Regions from separate parts of the Endozoicomonas sp. ALB115 genome, predicted to be linked through region 1. Evidence: predicted binding sites of a transcription regulator. Region 1 holds the regulator's gene; each other region holds the start of a gene.

Region 1 (3,329 bases):
TGGTGCTGATTTTCACCGCTCAATGCTTTGGCGTCGTTAACGATACCGGCAAGCAGAGACTTAAGCGTCACTGACTGACTTATTCTTTCCGGTTCCGTCGCTTCAAGCCGTGAAAGTAACAAAAGATCCTCAATCAGTCGCTGCATTCTGGTTGCCTGCTCCTGCATTTGACCAAGGGCACGATTAAAGATGGGCGGTGTATCCGGATTCATTGCTATACCGTCACTCATGGTCTCCAGGTAACCGGAAATCACGGTTAGAGGTGTTCTCAATTCATGGGAAACATTGGCAACAAAATCGGTTCTCATGATTTCAAGCTGATGCAACCGGCTGACATCCCTGACCAATAGAAGTCGATTGCCCTGCCCATAAACGGTAATGGCTATTTGAAGCTGTCGGCTCTCATGCACCGGTGAATCGATCTTAATGGGCTCTTTGCCGTGGCTATTGTTCATATAGCGGGCAAATTTTGGATTTCTGACCAGGTTTGTCAGGAGCTGTCCCTGGTCATCGGGCATTTGCAGGCCCAGTAACTCTCCGGCGGCACGGTTCCACCACTCAAGGGAACCATTCTGGTCGGCCATGACGATTCCGTCGTTTAATGCTGCCGTTGAATCCTGTATGCGTTCTATCACGCTGGCAAGTCGCTGTTTTGAGCGGTTGTGTTTGCGCTGAATTCTATAAATACCGTCAAAGATCTCACCCCATACGCCTGTGCTTTCCGGGGGATCCAGCTCTTTGTGGGCAGCCTTATCAAGCCATATCAGCAATCGGTGCAGTTGCTGGTGGCTCCAGAGAAGGTAGAATAATGTGGCAAGAAAAAGCCCCAGAAAAATCCGGTCCGCCAGCCAGCCGACCAGCAGCCCGATGGCAAGCATTGACACTATTCGACCAGTAAACCAGGATCGGGCAGAGGTGGTCACAGGCAGTTCCGCAGTTTGTTGAGCTTATGGTGATTGATCCTGACCATCATTCTTATGTCATCAGGTGGTGATGAGGAAAACGTCACTGAAGCCATTTTCATTGAATTCCAGCATTCTACGCTTTAGTGGAAAAACGGTAGCCAGTACCTCTGACGGTTTGAATGTAATTCTCATAGCCACTGCCCAGCGCTTTTCTCAGGCGGCGAATATGGACATCCACCGTTCTCTCTTCAACATACACATTGCCACCCCAGACCTGGTCAAGCAACTGCCCACGGGAATAGGCTCGCTCCTGATGAGTCAGGAAGAACTGCAGCAGCCGGTATTCCGTTGGCCCCATTTCGGCCGGGTTGCCATCAATACTGACCCGGTGGCTGACAGGGTCCAGTTCCAGTCCTTTGACGACGATAGCCGACTGTTCGTCCATTCCATGAGTTCTGCGCAGTACGGCCTTAAGTCGGGCAGCGAGCTCGCGGGGGGAGAAAGGCTTGGTGATGTAATCATCCGCACCGGTTTCCAGCCCCTGGATTTTATGGTCTTCTTCCCCTTTGGCGGTCAACATAATGATCGGAATTTCTGCTGTCAGCTGGTCACGCTTAAGTCGTCTGGCCAGTTCGATACCCGAGATATCCGGTAGCATCCAGTCCAGAAGGATCAAATCGGGTCGGTTATCCACCACCAGTGAGTGCGCCTGCTTTGCATCAGCTGCTTCCAGGCACTGATAACCAGCCATTTCCAGCGCCATAGCGACCATTTCCCTGATGGGTGCTTCATCATCCACAATTAGAATTGTTTTGCCAGACATGAGAATACCCCGGGGTTGAATGAGAGAAGATTGCTTTGGTAACCGTTTATCTTTATGACAGGTATTACAGCGAGGGAATGTTACAGAAAAATGACGTTGAGGAAAATTTGATGGACTTTTTGCGGGTTGTCCAACCCATGAGTTACTGTTTTCCCGTCGTTGAAGTGATAAAGGGGAGGTGAAGGTTGAGCGCTTTCGGCTCAACCTTCAAATTCAGGTGTTTCAGTCAGTCATCACAGAGAACAGACCAGACCGAGAAATATGGCGGCACCAACCCAATGATTAGAAAGAAAGGCTTTGAAACAAGGATCCCTTTCACGGTTGCGGGTTAACCATTGCTGGTGGGTAAAACCTGCGGCGGCGGCAACAAGGCTGACATAGAATGGCCAGGCTAATTCCAGCTGTAAACCCAGCATCAGCAGGGCTATCAGGGTAAACGTCTGAAAACAGGCAATAATCAGATTATCCATTTCGCCAAATAAAATGGCGGTGGACTTAATGCCGATCTGCAGATCATCATCTCGGTCCACCATGGCATACTGGGTATCGTAGGCGACAGTCCATAACAGATTGGCGATAAACAACAGCCATGTCTGAGTGGTCAGTGTGTCGGCCTCGGCGGCAAATGCCATGGGGATGGACCAGCCAAATGCGGCACCCAATACCACTTGCGGCAGATACGTGTGTCGTTTGGCAAAAGGGTAGGCTGAGGCGAGTAGCAGGGCGGCAAAGGAGAGATAGATGGTCAGGGCATTGGTGGTCAACACCAGGAGAAAGGCCACGAAAAACAGGCTGGCGGCGTATATCAGGGCTTCTTTCGGGGTTATCTTTCCGGTCACCAACGGACGTTGCCGGGTTCGTTTTACATGACCATCAAAATGTCGGTCAGCATAGTCATTAACAACACAGCCAGCGCTGCGGGTCAGCACCACCCCAAGAATGAAAACCACCAGATTACCAACAGAGGGTATGCCTTCGGCCGCGAGCCAGAGCGCCCAGAGTGTTGGCCATAGCAGTAGATAAATGCCAATGGGGCGATCAAGGCGAGCCAGTTGAATAAAGTCTTTCCAGCGTGGTACGTGCTGATCCAGCAGCTCTGCACATTTATCAGCGCCTGTTATCGATTGTATAAATTTCATCTGCGCCCTTGGAGTTCTGTGTTTTGGAAATATAGTCAGGGCCTTCCAGCCGACACATGTTTTGCCGATAAAAAAATGAGCACAGGCTGCCATGTGTCCAATATCTATGTAGTCTTGTCGGCCTACCAGAGCAAATTGCTTATAGCGGGAGACTATCATGTTTACAGAAGACTTACGCCCTCTTCAAGAACAACTTTTCAATCACTCCATCTACCAGAAAATTAACAGTGTGGAGACGTTGTCGGCCTTTATGGAAGCTCATGTATTTGCTGTATGGGATTTTATGTCGCTGGCGAAAAGATTGCAGCTTGAGTTTACTTCCATGCAGCTACCCTGGGTGCCAGTTACGGATGCCCCGTCTGCCCGCTTCATTAATGAAATTATTCTCTATGAAGAGACGGATAAGGATCTTCATGGCACGCCCATGAGTCATCTGGAAATGTATCTCGCTGCCATGAATGA
Region 2 (3,329 bases), on a different contig from region 1:
GGAAGCATTGAGCTTTGAAATTTGAGTTTTGCAAATGAGCATAGTATTCACCCGACAAGATCGAAATCTTTACGACGTACTCAATCAGGCAACTGAAGATGAGCTGCTGCTGTTATCCAAAATTATTGGTGACAAATTCTCCAGTGACATTGATACCAACTGTACGGATCCATTCAAAATTGCCCGCGAGTTGCACCTAATGGGAGGACACTCTGCTGCTAATCTCTGGCGGGGTCACGGTGTCAGCTACAAGCAATAAAAAGGACACCCACTTTTTAAAAAGTGAAGAGAGCGACAGCGTCCCACAACTGGCTTCCTGACAACCCGCAGGGCCTCTGGTAAGCTTGCCTTCAGCTGCTCCCTTGTCCCGTTTTTCCTGACGCTTTCCGCCCTTCATAGGCAGCATTACACCATCAAGAGAGGCCGCTACCGTCGCAGCATTGGCTGGAACCTGAAAGTTGTCTGCCAGACATATACTCAAAAGGTTCAAGATACTGTTCCCACCGTTCACTGAGTTTTGCAGGAAGACGAGCCAAAGTACTGGCCGACGGTTTCATATTTCCCAGCAACTCAAGAAGGCTTGCCACTTCGGTTGGTGGCAACTGAGCCACCATCCATGCCGCTTGCTTTGCCGCCCTGGGTAACCAGAACCCTTCAACAATCCCTGCCTGGAGTTCCAGGGGGACTATACATTTGCTTCCTGAGCCGGATCGATACAGGGTTCGCTTTACCCGGACAGGGCCAGCGGCAGATTGGTATGTTTGATGATTTTGAGCCACCCTGCGATAAACGGTGCCCTTGACCTCAATAGAAGGTTCATTGACGTCCAGTTTTTGGAGGTCTTCAGAGAGAATCTCCTGCTCTGCAAGAGCCATGAGGTTATGCAGTTCATTTTCGTAATCCTCCCAGTGGAGCTCATGGCATGACTGGCGAAGAAGAGATAACCGATGTTGCAGCATCTCGATTGCAGGGCAGTGATTACTAGCGGGAATGGTCAGTGGGTGACATACTTCCATGGAGGGCGGCCTCTCGCAGATGATTCTTTTGTCACATGAAAATCATAGCTGCGTTTGGTCGCCTTTCTTGTTCGGGTATTTTGGCTCCGGGACGTAAATCCTGTGCTCCAGGGTCTGTAGTTGTGCTCAGTATGAGACTTTGACCCTCATGATTCTTAAATTCCCTTTTTGACGTGTTGGTTGACCCTTTTGTGTTTCTGCTGGCCATTGGCGGCACCTGATCCCCGCACGCATCATGCGGACCTATATCAACCGCCCTATTCTGATTGTTTCTCTGTCTCGGTACACCGTGATGATTTAGCTGTCATATTTCTTTCATCATTTCCCGTTATAACTGTTCAGCAACTAAAACAGGACATGACAGGCAAGGCCGATGAAAATCCCTTTCAGCAGAACCGCTCCATTACTGGCAGCTCTGATCATTTCAGGCTGTACTTTGGATATGCAATCTGCCAGCGTAACCCACCCGGATATGCAACCGGTTGGTCGCTATGCATCTGGCACTTTCTTTGAAGGTGCAGCAGAAATTGTCAGCTGGCATAAAACCAGTCAGTCGATTTTTGTCGTGAATGCCGGAGAAAAAACGATTGATATTCTGGATGCCAGCCAATTAACCAGCAAGGCTCTCGCTAACCCACTGACCGATTCAAACCTGACCAAACGAAGCAGCATTGATATTCAAAGCTATCTGCCAGACATCGAACTCGGTGCTGCAAACAGCCTGTCATTACATGATGGCCTGCTGGCTGTTGCCGTTGAAGCTGACATCAAACAGGAAAACGGCGTTGTTATTCTGTTCAACATCGATGATCAAGGTAATGCAACCTACCGGGATTATGTCCACACTTCAGCACTGCCAGACATGGTGACCTTTACCCCAAATGGTAAATATGCGCTGGTTGCCAATGAAGGTGAGCCTTCTGAAGATTACAAAATTGATCCTGAGGGTTCCATCAGCATTATCCAGATCAACGATAACGGTACCGTAGGCGAGGTCAGACAAGTTGGCTTTACTGAGTTTAATAAATACGGTCCAAGGCACAATGAGTTAAGCGAGCAAGTTCGGGTATTTGGCCGAAATGCCACCGTTGCACAAGACCTTGAGCCTGAGTTCATCACCGTATCCAATGACTCTAAAAAGGCTTATGTCAGCCTGCAGGAAAATAATGCTCAGGCAATCATTGATATTGAAGCAGCTGAAGTCGTTAAGATCTTCCCCCTGGGCTACAAAGATTTTGGGAAATACACCGCCGATATCAGTAACAGGGATGGTGGCGTGAATCTGAAAACCTGGGCGGGTGTATACGGTATGTATCAGCCAGACACCCTCGCTTCTTATGAAGCCAATGGCAAAACCTATGTTGTTTCTGCCAACGAAGGTGATGCCCGTGATTACTGGTATGACAGCCCTTCCAGAACAGATTGTCTGAACTCCGGCGGCCTGAAGTTTGATGAAGACGACGGCTGCCTTGCTTATACTGAAGAGTTCCGTGTGAAAAAGGTGAAGGTGGCTGATGAGCACCCAAATGCCGACAAAGCAAAAGATTCAGCCGGGATGGCTCAACTGAAAATCACCAACACTCTGGGAGACAGTGATAACGATGGTGAGTTTGAACAGCTTTATGCTTACGGTACCCGTTCCTTCGCCATCTGGGATGAATCCGGAAATCTGGTGTTTGACTCTGGCGATGATTTCGAGCGCATCACGGCAGAAATACTGAAGTCTGACTTCAATAACAATGACGATGAAACCAAAGGCGATAACCGCAGTGATGACAAAGGTCCGGAGCCTGAAGCCCTGGCCATTGGTGAAATCAATGGAAGACACTATGCGTTTGTTGGTCTTGAGCGTACCGGCGGCCTGTTTATGTACGACATCACCAGTCCGGAATCACCTGAATATGTCCGCTATATCCATAACCGGGACTTTTCCGTGAATGTGGCCGAGCAGCCTGAACTGGCTGGTGACCTTTCACCGGAGGGTATGGTCTTTGTGGCAGAAGCGGACAGTCCCACTGGCAAGCCTTTGCTGATCATTGGCCATGAGGTTTCTGGATCAACCCTTGTCTATGAAATCTTTTAACGACTATTCGTACAGCCTCCCGGGAGGCTAAACGTTTAAAGGCTTCCACCCGGAAGCCTTTTTTATGCTTTAAACAACCGGTATCGGACTAACGACATCGGCATTCTGTGCCCGGTGCCGCAGAAAATGATCCATCAGGGTAATCGCCATCATCGCTTCAGCAATGGGTACTGCACGAATACCTACGCAGGGATCATGGCACCCCTTGGTGACGACCTCCACCGGCTTGC
Region 3 (3,329 bases), on a different contig from region 1:
ATAATCAATTTGATGTGATTGTATTCGGGGCGACCAGCTTCGTTGGACAACTACTTTGCCAGTACCTGGTTGATAGATTTAACGACAATGACCAGGAACGCCTTAACTGGGCGATAGCAGGGCGCTCTCAAGCGAAACTGGCTCAATTAAAGCAGAACTTACAACAGCCTGAGCTACCTGTGCTGCTGGCTGACGCTGCTGATGAGACTTCATTGAAAGCATTGTGCCAGCAAACCCGGGTCATTGTTTCGACAGTGGGACCTTATGCACTTTACGGCGAATCACTGGTCAAGACTTGTGCAGAAAGTGGTACTGATTATTGCGACCTGACCGGAGAGGTGCAATGGATCCGACAGATGTTGGACCGGTATGAGGAAACGGCACGCAACAGCGGTGCACGCATTGTTCATTGCAGTGGCTTTGACTCAATACCTTCTGATTTGGGCGTGTACTTTACCCAGAAAAAAGCCAGGGAAGTTTTGGGTTCATTCTGTTCAGATATCAGCATGCGGGTGAAAGCCGCCAGAGGTGGTATATCCGGTGGCACGCTGGCCAGTATAACTAACCTCACCCGTGAGGCGGCAAACAACCCGGCATTACGCCGACAGTTGGCCAACCCTTATCTGCTCTGCCCTGACAATGAAAGCTTGAAGGCCAGACAGGAAGTTGTTAAAACACCGACGTATGATTCCGGCTTTGGGGCGTGGCTGGCACCTTTCATTATGGCTGGCATTAATTCCCGGGTGGTCCTTCGTTCCAATGCATTGGCTGAATTTCCTTATGGCAGGGATTTCAGGTACAGCGAAGCCATGCTGATGGGGGCTGGTTTTAAAGGTCGTTTACAGTCTTCCGCCCTGGTTGGCGGACTGGGTCTGTTTATGCTGTCCATGGTGATTAAGCCAACCCGCTGGTTTATGGAGCGATTTGTGTTGCCCAAACCGGGTGAGGGACCTTCTCCCGAAGCCCAGAAAACCGGGTTTTATGATATTCGCTTTCTGGGCAAAACAGCAGATGGCCAGGAAATTCGCACCCGTGTTGTTGGCCAGGGCGATCCGGGGTATGGCTCTACCGCCAGAATGCTGGGGCAGGTGGCTGCAGGATTGGCCCTGGACTTCCACGATAAGCAGCAGAAGAGCGGGAGGGCGGGCGGTTTCTGGACAACATCCACGTTATTTGGTGATCGGCTTATTGAGCGGCTGGAAAAAGATGCTGAGATAAAATTTGAAGTAGTACCTTCCTGAAATAGCCTGATGCTATCTGTCTTTCCCGGATAGGTAGCAACCGTTTCGGCTGACTTTCTCTCCACAATTTGCTCCGTTTTCTTGCAGAGCTTTTTTCATCTAATTGAAACTTGATAGCAATAAATCTGTAACAGTCATCGCCTAATCTCTCAGCAAATCATTCTTTCAATAACAGTGTGTTTACTTAACGATGAGGGATAATCATGGAAGCCGGATCTTCAAAGTTACAGAACCATCGTGATTTTCATGAACAGCTGGAGTCGCTGGATGATCAGCCAGATAACTTCTCTGGCAACAGTACCCTGGATGACGTGGTAGAAAAAAGTCGGCGGAACTTTATGAAAGGTGGCCTGGGTCTTGCCATGGCAGGCTTTCTGGCTGGCTGTATGGGCACGACCGGGCAGAGTCATAATGCTCTGGGTGGCAGTACTGTTGGAAACCTGCGGCGGGCGGACATCGGATTCAAGCCCATTCCCATTGAGCAGGACCCCATGTTCGATGCCATCAATGTGCCTGAAGGCTATACGGCCAGCGTCTTTTTTTCATGGGGTGACCCGGTAGAGAAAGGTGCCAGACCCTGGCGGCCAGATGGCAGCAACAGCTGGCGGGAGCAGATGAAGCAGGCAGGCCAGAATCACGATGGGATCTGGTTCTTCCCATTTGCGGACCAGCCGGACGACCATGGCCTGCTGGTCATGAATCATGAGTACATTAATCCTACGCTTCACCCTAATGGTCTGACCATCACTGAAAACCCGCAGGGATTTAAACAGCGCCCGGCGCATGAAGTGAAAAAGGAGATGGCGGCCCACGGTGTCAGTATTATCGAAGTTCGCAAGCAGTCGGATGGTCACTGGCAGCAAGTCAAGGATTCCCGCTATAACCGCAGGATCACCGGGTTTACCCCCATGGATCTGACCGGCGAAGTGTCCGGTACTGATTTTCTGAAAACCGTGGCAGACCCTGCTGGGCTTGAGGTGCTGGGCACTTTGAATAACTGCGCCATGGGTGTAACACCCTGGGGGACTTATCTCACTTGTGAAGAGAACTGGAAGAACTACTTTGTTAACCGTGATGCTGAAGATTATCAGCAACGCCCAGCCCACCAGCGGTATGGTGTGGCCCAGGACAAGAACAGTAAATACTATGCCTGGGAGTCAGTAGAACCCCGTTTTAATGCGACACCTGATCACCATGCCCCTCATGGCGGTTATGTTAACGAACCCAACCGTTTTGGCTGGGTAGTGGAAATTGACCCTTTTTCACCGGACAGCACCCCGAAAAAGCGCACCTCCATGGGACGACTGGTCAGAGAGTGTTCAACACTTTCGCTGGGTGATGATGGTCGTATGGCATTCTATTTTGGCGACGATACCCGCGGCGAATACGTGTATAAGTTTGTGCCGGATCAGGCCTATAAACCCGGTAATCCAGCGGCCAACCGGGATATTCTGGATCATGGCACTCTTTATGTGGCGGTGTTCCATGATGATGGCCGTGGTGAGTGGCGGCCACTGGTGTTTGGCCACAACGGCCTGACCCGTCGCAATGGTTTTACCAGTCAGGCCGATGTGCTGGTACACGCCCGTCGTGCTGCGGATATTCTGGGGGCCACAACCATGGACCGCCCGGAATGGGTTGCCGTGCATCCGCAGACCCGGGAAGTCTATGTCACGCTGACCAATAATAAGCACCGGGGCCAAAAAGAGGATCAGCAAACCAATGCCGTCAATCCCCGGGAAGATAACCGCCATGGTCAGATTGTTCGTTTTACCGAGGCAAACGCTGATCCCACGGCCACCCATTTCAACTGGGAGATGTTCCTGCTGGCCGGTGACCGCCCTGGCGCGACACTGGCGGATGGCAGCCCGGTACCTGAACACTTCGTGGGAGATATCAAGGGTGATATTTTCTCTTCGCCGGATGGTATCTGGTTTGACTATCAGGGCCGCCTCTGGATTCAGACCGATTACGGTGACGATGAGGAACGCAACAGCAATATGGGCACCAATCAGATGCTCTGCTGCGATCCGGTCACCGCAGAAGTGAAACGCTTTCTGACTGGCCCGAGAGGGTGTGAAATCACTG
Region 4 (3,329 bases), on a different contig from region 1:
TGCACGCCGAGTGCCGCCGCAATGGATACCAGGGTAATCAGCACGGCCTTTGGCTCCATGGATGGCTGCTCTTCCTTAGCGGTTTTCAGGGCGCTCTCTGCAATGTGGTAGTGGCGGGGTTTACGGTAAGTCCAGAACACAGCCACAAGCAGACCAATAAACATGCCGAGTACCGGTAGAGCCATGGCCGATGGCATCAGGTCAGGGTCAATGTTCAAGCCATTATCGTTGAGGTTGCCCGCCAGGATCTGGGTCAGGTAGATATTGCCGAAACCAATGGGAACCAGCATATAGGTGGCGATCAGACCAAACGACAGGGTGCTTGCTACCGCCCTGCGGTCCAGCTGTAAGGAGCTGAAAACACCCAGTAGCGGTGGGATCAGAATAGGAATAAAGGCGATATGCACAGGGACCACATTCTGGGAGGCAAAGGCCATCAGCAGAATGCTTCCCAGGATTGAGATCCTCAGGCCAGCTGTTTTGTGGGTCTTGGCTACCCTCTGAATAATTCGATCGGCCAGCCACTGGGGAATCCCGGATGCGGATATAGCCATGGCGAAGGCACCCAGCATACCGTAGCTGATGGCGATGCTGGCACCACCCCCCAACCCTTCGGCAAAAGCGGACAGTGTGGCATCAAACCCCAGTCCACCGGCAAGACCTCCACCAATAGCCCCGAAAAAAAGGGCAAGTACAACGTTTACACGCAAGACACTCAAGGTCAGCATGATGGCAACAGCCAAAATGACAGCGTTCATAGTAATCCAGTTTTGTGTTCTTTTGAGTTATAAGCGGTTTGCGATACTTCAATCCACAGCATTATCCACAGCACGATCTATAACAGATCAGTCTATAGCAGATCAGTGCAGAGCTCGTCAGGAGCTGTCGCATTCCTTGATTGGTTGTGCCTTGAGCTCTTTTTTCTAGTTGTAAATTAATATATTACACATTGAGGCTAGAAGCTCAGGCGATAAAAGTAAATGTATTCGATCAGGGTCGAATCAGCCGTTCAATGGTGATGATGGTGTCGGTGGGCATGCAGGGAAGGGATCATGGAAAGGGCAGAGCTACACTGTTCTGATTGGGTGTCAATACCGGGTATTGTTAGCAGATTTCTGGGTAACATCGTTATTTTCTCTGATCATGATGCACTTTCAACAGGTCTGTAGGCTCGGTAATTCAGGCTTACAGCCGTTATTGGCAGCCACTAAATTACATTGATCTGTTGGCCCGGGCAATGATTTTTTCCCGGTGTCACATTACTGTCATATTGATTCTGTAAGTTACGGGCATGATTTAATCAGACTTGCGCCATGTATCAAAATTCGATGGATAACAGCCCGGGTATTGATTTCAATACACCGGCACTAAAAAAATATCGTTCCCTGCGCTTCTTGAAAGACCGTCTTGCCCGCTGGGGGGTTGCCTCCGGTGGTCTTGGCGTGATTGTGGCGATTCTCCTGATTTTCTTTTACCTCCTCTATGAGGTCCTGCCGCTATTTAACCGCGCTGAGATTACCCGGGTTGCTTCATACCCATCGGCCCTGACTTTTGTTGATGAGCCAGTTGCTACAAAAAAAGCGCCGATATTTCTCGCTGTTGAAGAGCAGGCCGAAGTGGCCATGCAAGCAGAGGCTTCCGGTAATCTGCGTTTTTTCTCCTCCCAGACCGGTGAATGGCTACAGAATGAGTTGCTGCCAATACCTGCGGGCAGTGAGGTGGTCAGGGTGGTCAGGGATGCTGCTGGTTCCAATCTGATGGCGGCCGGTCTTACCAAAGGTGAGGTCATACTGTTTGATCAGGGCTACAGGATTACCTGGCCAGATGACCGCCGGAAGATCACACCGGAAGTCAGCTACCCTTATGAGCGGCAGCCTTTTGCCATCAAGGACTTTTCGGCTCCGGTTGCACAACTGGCCATCAGTGACGGTGAGGAAAAGCTGTTGATGGCCGCCAGCAGCAATAACCAGCTGGTGATGGAGGTTGTCCATAAGGAAGCGGATTTTTTAACCGAGTCCATCACTGTTGAGCAGCAGTCCGTCGCCCTGCCGGTGATCAGCGGACTTTCTGCGCAGGGTGGCCTGGATATCCGCCAGTTGCTGATTGATCCGGAACAAACCTGGCTTTATGTCCTCAGCGGCAGCAATCAACTGACGGTGATCAATATCAGCGATATTGACCGTCCCTATATCCATGAGACGCTCAACCTGACCGCTAAGGGAGTGGAAGTTACCGCGATGACGTTTCTGTTGGGCGGGGTGTCCCTGCTGGTGGGTGACTCAGAAGGCAATATCGCCCAGTGGTTTATGGTTCGTGAAGATGGCCGTCTGAATTTGCACAATATTCGTTCTTTCAGCCTCGGCAGTGACCCCATCGACAAGATTGTTCCGGAGCATCGGCGCAAGGGCTTTCTGGCGTCGGATGTGAAGGGTCAGGTTGGTCTGTATTACACCACGGCAAACCGTTCTCTGCTGGTGGAGCCATTGGCTGCGGGTCGAATAGATCAAATGGCCGTAGCGCCAAGAGGCAATTATCTCATTCTGGCCAGCCAGGGTGAGACGCAATTCCTGAAAATCGACAATGAGCACCCGGAAATATCCTGGTCTGCCCTGTGGGGTAAAGTCTGGTATGAGTCTTACAATCAGCCGGATTACATCTGGCAGTCCTCGGCATCAAACAATGATTTCGAGCCCAAGCTGAGCCTGATGCCACTGTCGTTCGGGACGCTCAAGGCGGCGTTTTATGCCATGTTGCTGGCAGCGCCACTGGCCATTTGTGCGGCTATTTACACCGCCTACTTTATGGCTCCGGGCATGCGCAGAAAGGTAAAGCCGGTGATCGAGCTGATGGAGGCCCTGCCTACGGTCATTCTTGGTTTTCTTGCCGGGCTCTGGCTGGCCCCGCTGATTGAAAATCAGCTGGTGGGTATTTTTGCCCTGTTGCTCTTTGTGCCAGCGGGCATCCTGATGTTTGCTTTTGCCTGGGATGGCTTGCCTGCAACGATACGTCACCGGATTCCTGACGGTATGCAGGCCGGATTGCTGGTGCCCGTGGTATTACTCAGTGGTGCCCTGGCCATGTCGCTCAGTTCCAGTCTGGAACTCTGGCTGTTTGACGGTGATATGCGTACCTGGCTGACCACCGAGCTGGGCATTCCCTACGACCAGCGTAATGCCCTGGTGGTAGGACTGGCCATGGGTTTTGCCGTTATTCCAACCATATTTTCCATTGCGGAGGATGCGATATTCAGCGTACCCAGGCACCTGACCTATGGTTCCCTGGCGTTGGGAGCCACACCCTGGCAGACCCTGACCCGGGTGGTTCTTCTG

The links. Region 1 encodes PhoB, which activates phosphate uptake and scavenging genes when phosphate is short. Its sites were predicted from a motif close to TGTCATANNNNTGTCANA; they were not measured.
Region 2: a site for PhoB is predicted at 1,319-1,336, ahead of ACO6VE_RS09875 (choice-of-anchor I family protein). Genes of this name have one in related genera too.
Region 3: a site for PhoB is predicted at 1,335-1,352, ahead of ACO6VE_RS05735 (PhoX family protein). Genes of this name have one in related genera too.
Region 4: a site for PhoB is predicted at 1,253-1,270, ahead of ACO6VE_RS16025 (ABC transporter permease subunit). Genes of this name have one in related genera too.

Annotation. Positions count from the first base shown of each region.
Region 1 is NZ_JBLYZG010000044.1:2,010-5,338, reverse strand. It holds gene phoR (phosphate regulon sensor histidine kinase PhoR) at 1-923, opposite strand, end outside; gene phoB (phosphate regulon transcriptional regulator PhoB) at 1,039-1,728, opposite strand; gene ubiA (4-hydroxybenzoate octaprenyltransferase) at 1,962-2,867, opposite strand; gene ACO6VE_RS17235 (DUF3050 domain-containing protein) at 3,025-3,329, shown strand, end outside.
Region 2 is NZ_JBLYZG010000016.1:20,950-24,278, reverse strand. It holds gene ACO6VE_RS09885 (hypothetical protein) at 35-259, shown strand; gene ACO6VE_RS09880 (hypothetical protein) at 414-1,016, opposite strand; gene ACO6VE_RS09875 (choice-of-anchor I family protein) at 1,390-3,099, shown strand; partial or broken gene ACO6VE_RS09870 (chorismate synthase) at 3,169-3,329, opposite strand, start outside.
Region 3 is NZ_JBLYZG010000008.1:86,324-89,652, reverse strand. It holds gene ACO6VE_RS05740 (saccharopine dehydrogenase family protein) at 1-1,241, shown strand, start outside; gene ACO6VE_RS05735 (PhoX family protein) at 1,445-3,329, shown strand, end outside.
Region 4 is NZ_JBLYZG010000037.1:39,560-42,888, forward strand. It holds gene ACO6VE_RS16020 (Na+/H+ antiporter family protein) at 1-758, opposite strand, end outside; gene ACO6VE_RS16025 (ABC transporter permease subunit) at 1,314-3,329, shown strand, end outside.